2 regions of the Limosilactobacillus agrestimuris genome follow, and region 2 is predicted to be linked to the other one. Evidence: predicted binding sites of a transcription regulator. Region 2 holds the regulator's gene; the other holds the start of a gene.
The links. The regulator NrdR, encoded in region 2, represses ribonucleotide reductase genes. The targets are predictions, from matches to a motif close to ACACNATATATNGTGT.

Region 1 (3,429 bases), on a different contig from region 2:
TTGACTCTGGATATACGAAAGCATCAATTGAGTGGTCCGTTGACGACGTTCCATCGAAGCTAACATGTTCTGTGATGTTTGCATATAGGCAATCGACTTTAAAGCAACCCGATACTGTTCCATATCAATTTGGTCAGTCCGCTTTAGGTAGTCAAACAATGCTTGGGCAGTTGGAACAATGTTTAAGATCTCTAGCTTAGTAATGTTAGGATCTAATGGCATCATCATCCCCAATACCAATTGCAAGTCATTGAAGCGCCATTGATTTAGGCCCTGGTGACATTCTTGGTACATTAATTGTAAGAATTCAACTACCAAGTACTGCTGATCAGCAATGCTAAGGTCTTTCCCCTTAAATTCTGGAGCAGTTGCAACTTCTTTTTTGATCCGAGAAATTTCCTGCTTCATTTTGCCGGCTGGGATCAACTTTGCTGGTGCGCTTGGTTGTTGTACTTCTTCACTAGTTGTCTTTTGCCCTTTCTGGGTTGCCGTCTTTGCAACAGTTTTCTTCGCTATTGAAGCTTTTTTCTCCGGCTGACCATTCATTTCAGCTAATGTTTGGTGTGCTTTTCGACACTTATTCATCATTGGTCGTTGATCATCAATGGCATTTTCAATTGCACCTAATTGCTTATTCCCCAAGAACTTTTGATAAGCCTTCAGCACTGGTGACACGGCAATTCCAAACGAATTAGTTAACGCTGGATCAGCAATAAATTGACCAACCATTACTTGTTGAACCGCTTGGGGTGTCCACGCGGTATCATCCAGTTGGTGCTCTTCGGTCATATACTTATTGAACCGGGTCAAAATATTTTGAGCATGTTTCTGCTGATTAGCAGATAACTGGTCATACGTGGACGAATTTAAGAACCCTTTAATATGTTCTTCCTGTTCGCTCATTTCCCAATTATTCCTCCATCAAAAATTGAATTATCTTCTCTATCATATCATAATTACAGATGAACAATTAATTAGGCCGCCAGCAAGACGACAAGGAGCGATTTTTAATGCAACGTAAAAAGATCCAAGAAGCAATGGCTCACGTATATTTTCAAAAAATGACACCAACCGGCTATCACGAAATTGAGCAGGAAATCGAAAAGCTGCAAGCACAGCGTCCCGCCAAGATTGCTCAATTAAAAGCCGCCCGAGCTCTTGGTGACTTATCAGAAAACACCGAGTATAGTACAGCTAAGCGTGAATTGCGTCATTTGGAAAGCCGGTTGCGCTACTTAAATAAGCAACTTCAATATGCGGAAATCATCAAACCTACTGACTCACAAACCATCGATCTTGGAACTACAGTCACCCTTCAATTTATAGACGATGATGAACGGGTCGACTATACGATTGTTGGTAAGCAAGAAGCTGATTTGCAAAAGCAAAAGATTTCATTTGACTCACCGCTTGGACAAGCACTACTGCATCAAAAAGTTGGGCAGACAGTTTCCGTTCAGGCACCACAGTCTACCTACCAGGTTAAAATTTTAGCCGTTCGATTAACCTCACCTGAGGAATCAGTTTAAACCAGTTTTGGAAAAAATATTTTGAAATTAACTCGGCCCCCTGCACTAACCTAATTAAGGCAAATATCGACTGATTAATCGGCTGTTTTTCTGCTTGTTTCGCTAGCGAAGAATGCTATACTAGATCTCGTTGCGTTCGCACGTTGTCCACAACATATTGTATTTTTTGTTTTTATTCATTTAACGTGGACACAATATATTGATATAGGAGACTTTGAGTAATGAAGAACTATTTACACTTTCTCGCTCACCAGCTTAAGGGTTGGCCTCAACAAAACTACTACCTGTTTTTCTTCAGCCTTGGCTGTCAGGTAATGACCTTGGTAAACGATAAAATTACCTGGATCACGGTAATTACCTTTATCGGAACAACACTGGGAGTTCTTTGTATCTTAGCAATTAATGCTGCTAAATCCGTTAACGGTTGGTTGGGAATCCTCTCTGCTATCTGTTTTATCATTGTTGGTTTCAGCGCCAAAAACTATCTCAGTATTGGTGAACAGCTTGCTTACGTTGTTACTCTAGATATTCCAGTCCTGCTTTCTGCTAATTGGAATATAAACATGGTCTCCAAAATCCGGAAATTCACCGGTAAAACTTGGGTCATTGCAATTCTTTCAACAATTGCTGTTTACCTTGTTTCTGGTTACCTGATCGGTGCTTTAACTAACGATCCACGGCCATGGATCGATGCTATTAGCTTCTCAATTAGTTTAACTGCTGGTGTTATCTGTTTCCTCCGGTACAACAACCAATACTTCTGGTGGTTGGCTTCCGGAATCTTCCAGATGGTTCTTTGGGGAATCACATTTGCCCAAGGTGATGCTTCATTAGCAATGGCCGTTAACAGTATGGTTTACATCATCAATGATGTCTTAGCCTTCACTATTTCACCATGGTACAACAAGCGTGAACGTGCCCGGCTTGAAAAAGAAGAAGCTAAGTACTCTGCTAACTTAAATACTCAAGCTTAACATAAACTTACTAGTCCCCAACTCAGGTCCTTGTGATTTGAGTTGGGGATTTTCTTAATGTATGATCTGATTAGTTATTTGACTTTTTTGGGGGTTCAAAAATGGCTAAAGTATTCGTTGTGGAAGACAATCCCACAATTCTCAAAACGATCAGAACTGAATTAGCAAAATGGAAACACACAATCATCACCGTTAAAAATTGGGATCACGTGGCGGACGAAGTGGAAGAAGCTGACCCTGACCTAATCTTATTTGATATTACCCTACCAACTTTTGACGGTTTTTATTGGATTAGTGCTGTGCGGCAAATTACAAAAGCACCGATTATTGTTATTTCAGCAGCGGATATTGATAGTAATATTATGCACGCAATCGCCTCTGGAGCTGACGATTACATCATGAAGCCCTTTTCTACTGCTGTCCTGCTAGCTAAAATCCAGGCGCTTCTCCGGAGAAGTCAGGAACCGGGCAATGTGGACAGCCTCAATTGGGACACGAATGATCTTAATTCACTCACTAATGAACTAACGACACCCAAGGGAACTGTTCAATTATCTCCCACTGAAAGCGCCCTTCTCAGCGTCCTTATTACCCACCTAAATCAAACGGTTACTAAGGAGCAACTTCTTGAATGGCTTTGGCAGGGTGGTAAATTCCTTAATGATAATACTTTAAACGTTAATATCAGTCGACTGCGGTCTAAACTAGCAACTGTCAATTTGAATGATAATCTGCGAACTGAACGTGGAATTGGCTATCGGTTGGTGACCCGTCATGCAAAATAAAAAATTCTGGTTCTACCAATTAAAGTCATTTTTACCACTTACCATTGTTTACCTTTTTCTTCTCGGGATTATTAAGCTCTTAACAATTTTGTACTACATCCCCCAAAGCTTTTTCTGGGACGTTATTCGCTTTAGCTTACC
Region 2 (3,429 bases):
ACAATTGAATTTGCTCGAGAACATGGCTACGTTGAAACGATTACTCACCGTCGTCGCTATTTACCAGATATTAATGCTAAAAACTTTAGTCGGCGATCATTTTCTGAAAGGACAGCAATGAACACCCCAATTCAAGGAAGTGCTGCAGATATCATTAAGATTGCCATGATTAAAATGCAGGACGAACTTGAAAAGCACCATTTAAAGGCTAAAATGTTACTTCAAATTCATGACGAATTGGTCTTTGAGGCACCAAAGGAAGAAATTCCGGTATTGAGTAAACTAGTTCCAGATGTAATGGATTCTGCTGTGAAACTTTCTGTTCCCCTAAAGGTTGATAGTAAATATGGTGATACTTGGTATGATTTAAAAAAGTAGGGAGGTAGTTAAAATGCCTGAATTACCGGAAGTTGAAACAGTCCGTCGTGGCTTGCTGAAGATTGCAGCTGGCCGAAAAATAAATGGGATTGATGTCCATTATGGTAAAACGATTACGAATGATGTTGAAGAATTTCGCCAATCGTTAATTGGGCAGACTATTGAAACAATTGATCGTCGCGGTAAGTACCTCCTCTTTCGTTTTAGCAATGATTTGACAATGGTTTCTCATTTACGGATGGAAGGAAGCTACTATACTCAACCTGTAAATGCGCCAGTTGATAAACATACTCATGTCGTTTTTAAATTTACTGACGGAACAGAGCTTTGTTATCGGGATACCCGAAAGTTTGGTCGAATGACGTTAGTGAAAACTGGTGAGGAAATGACGGTTGGTGGGTTGAAAACAATCGGCCCTGAACCAACTGTTGCAGATTTTAAGCTTGACTACTTCGAAAAGATTTTACGGCGTAGTCGCGGAAAAATAAAACCATTTTTGCTTAACCAACGGCATGTTGCTGGGCTAGGCAACATCTATGTTGATGAAGTCCTTTGGATGAGTGAAATAAATCCCGAACAGCCGGCCAATACCTTAACGAAGGATCAAATCCAAGTTCTTCATGATAATATTATTAAAGAATTAGCGACGGCAACTAAATATAAGGGAACAACAGTCCATACATTTAAAAATGCATTTGGTGATGCAGGGGCTTTCCAAGAACAATTAAATGCGTATGGTCGCAGTGGCGATCGTTGTCCGCGTTGTGGAACGAAAATGGTTAAGATTAAGGTAAATCAACGTGGAACAACTTTCTGTCCTCACTGTCAGCCATTATTGGAGAATGAAAATGACTAAGATAATAGGACTGACTGGAGGAATTGCAAGCGGTAAATCAACCGTTAGTAACCTATTAAGGTTAAGTGGTTACCCCATAATTGATGCGGATCAAATTACCCGCCAATTACAAGCTGCTCATTCGAAAGGGTGGGAACAATTAATTACGGTATTTGGTAAACAAATTCTTAATCCTGATCAAACATTAAATCGGCAAGCTTTAGGGGCCCTTGTTTTTAACGATCAAGAGAAGCTAGATAAATTGAATATGGTGATGCAACCATTAATTTGTGATGAAATTTGGCGGCAAATAAAGCATTATCAAAAGCAGCATATTCCGTATGTTATTCTTGATATTCCATTACTATTTGAAGCTAATTATGCTAATGACTGTGATCTAGTTATAGTGGTAGTAGTTGATCGACAAACGCAACTTCAGCGTTTGATGCAACGAAATGGTTATTCGCAGTTTGAAGCAGAGCAAAGGATTAATTCGCAGATGTCGTTAGCAAAGAAAAAGAGACTGGCTGATATTGTAATTGATAATAGTGGTAATCGGGATGAATTAAAACGGCAAGTTGCCAACTTGATTGATCAAATGCACCATCATAAGTTATGATAAAATGAAACTTATTTATGAGTAAGTAAGGAGGAAGGGGAATTGCGTTGTCCACACTGTCATAAAAATGGTTCACGTGTTGTAGACAGTCGGCCAAGTGAAGACGGAACTTTTATTAGGCGTCGTCGTGAATGTATTCACTGTGGTTTCAGGTTCACTACCTTTGAGCGGTATGAAGAAACCCCATTGTTAGTAATCAAAAAGGACGGGACGCGTCAGGAGTTTAGTCGGCAAAAGATCCTGAATGGAATTGTTAGATCAGCAGAAAAACGTCCTGTTAGCATGGAGCGTTTAACCAAAGTAACTGATAAGATTGAAAAGGAAGTTCGTAGTCTTGGCGAAAACGAGGTTTCTAGTCAAGTTATTGGTAAATTTGTCATGCAAGAATTAAAAGACGTTGACGAGATTGCTTATATTCGCTTTGCGAGTGTTTATCGGCAGTTTAAGGATGTCGATGCCTTTATGAATGAACTTGAATCAATGATGAAAAGTAATGATAAAAAGTAAAGGGGAACGAGGCCAAAATGACTGAAGCTAAATCAATATTTGATCCAAGTGCTGGATATATTGTTACTGCTAGCTATCGGTGGTCAAACTTTGATGAAAATGTTTTTGACCTTTTTTACCAGCCAATTTTAGGCCCGACTTCTTTTGCAATGTTTCATGCACTGCACTCACAAATGAATGAAAGACCAGTAATTAGTGAGCGACAGCTGCAATCACAATTGTTGATCCAATTAAATGCTGGACGTCATGATGCAGTCGAAGCGGTTCAACGATTAGAGGCTGTTGGGATGTTACGAACCTTTCACCAAACGGACCAACTTGGTGAGTTATTTGTGTATGAACTTCAACCAACAATTACGCCAACTGAATTTATCAATGATAATCTTTTAAGCGTATTACTCTTGGATGCTGTTGGAGAAAGTCGCTTTAAGGAACTAAGAAAGTTTGCAAATCGGTACACGTTAGAAGGTTTTCAATCTTCTCTGAAAGAAATTACGCATAATTTCTTTGATGTTTTTCATGTTGATGAACAGCAAATAACCCATTTGCCAGTGGAAATTAGTTCTGCCCGGAAATCGTTAGTGGACGAAAAGCAACCGATGAAAAAAATAGCTTCTATCAATTTTGATTGGCCAACTTTAGTTCAATTGCTAAGAAACCAACCAATTACTGAAACTGATTTAGATGCTAACCGGGAGTTGATTCAAGTTGAACACCAGCTTTATGGAATAGATGAACCAACAATGGCGCGGTTGCTTACCCAGTCAACAGACTTAGCGACAAACAAAATTCAGTCACGGAGATTAAAAAAGATTATTGCCGAAAAGTATCGGATCGATGCCAAAAAATCCAGTAAAGAAAGTGTTGGGGCAGAAAAAGCAGCAAAATCATTAGTAAGTTTTTCTCAAGAAGAGCAGCAATTGATTGAAACATGTAAGTATTACGCACCGATTACTTTTCTCCAACAATTAAAGCAACAAATGGGAGGCTTTGTAACTTCCGGTGAGCGAGCAATAATTCGGAGCTTGATCCAAGAACAGCAGCTAGATGCAGGAGTAGTGAATGTCCTTTCTTGGTACGTAATTGCATC

Region 1: the regulator NrdR is predicted to act here: its motif matches at 1,677-1,692, upstream of pnuC (nicotinamide riboside transporter PnuC).

The regions. Positions count from the first base shown of each region.
Region 1 is NZ_CALPCW010000001.1:28,571-31,999, reverse strand. It holds gene NFR46_RS00165 (hypothetical protein) at 1-903, opposite strand, end outside; gene greA (transcription elongation factor GreA) at 1,011-1,529, shown strand; gene pnuC (nicotinamide riboside transporter PnuC) at 1,751-2,503, shown strand; gene NFR46_RS00150 (response regulator transcription factor) at 2,605-3,288, shown strand; gene NFR46_RS00145 (sensor histidine kinase) at 3,278-3,429, shown strand, end outside.
Region 2 is NZ_CALPCW010000004.1:79,927-83,355, reverse strand. It holds gene polA (DNA polymerase I) at 1-378, shown strand, start outside; gene mutM (DNA-formamidopyrimidine glycosylase) at 392-1,234, shown strand; gene coaE (dephospho-CoA kinase) at 1,227-1,832, shown strand; gene nrdR (transcriptional regulator NrdR) at 1,875-2,339, shown strand; gene NFR46_RS04180 (replication initiation and membrane attachment family protein) at 2,357-3,429, shown strand, end outside.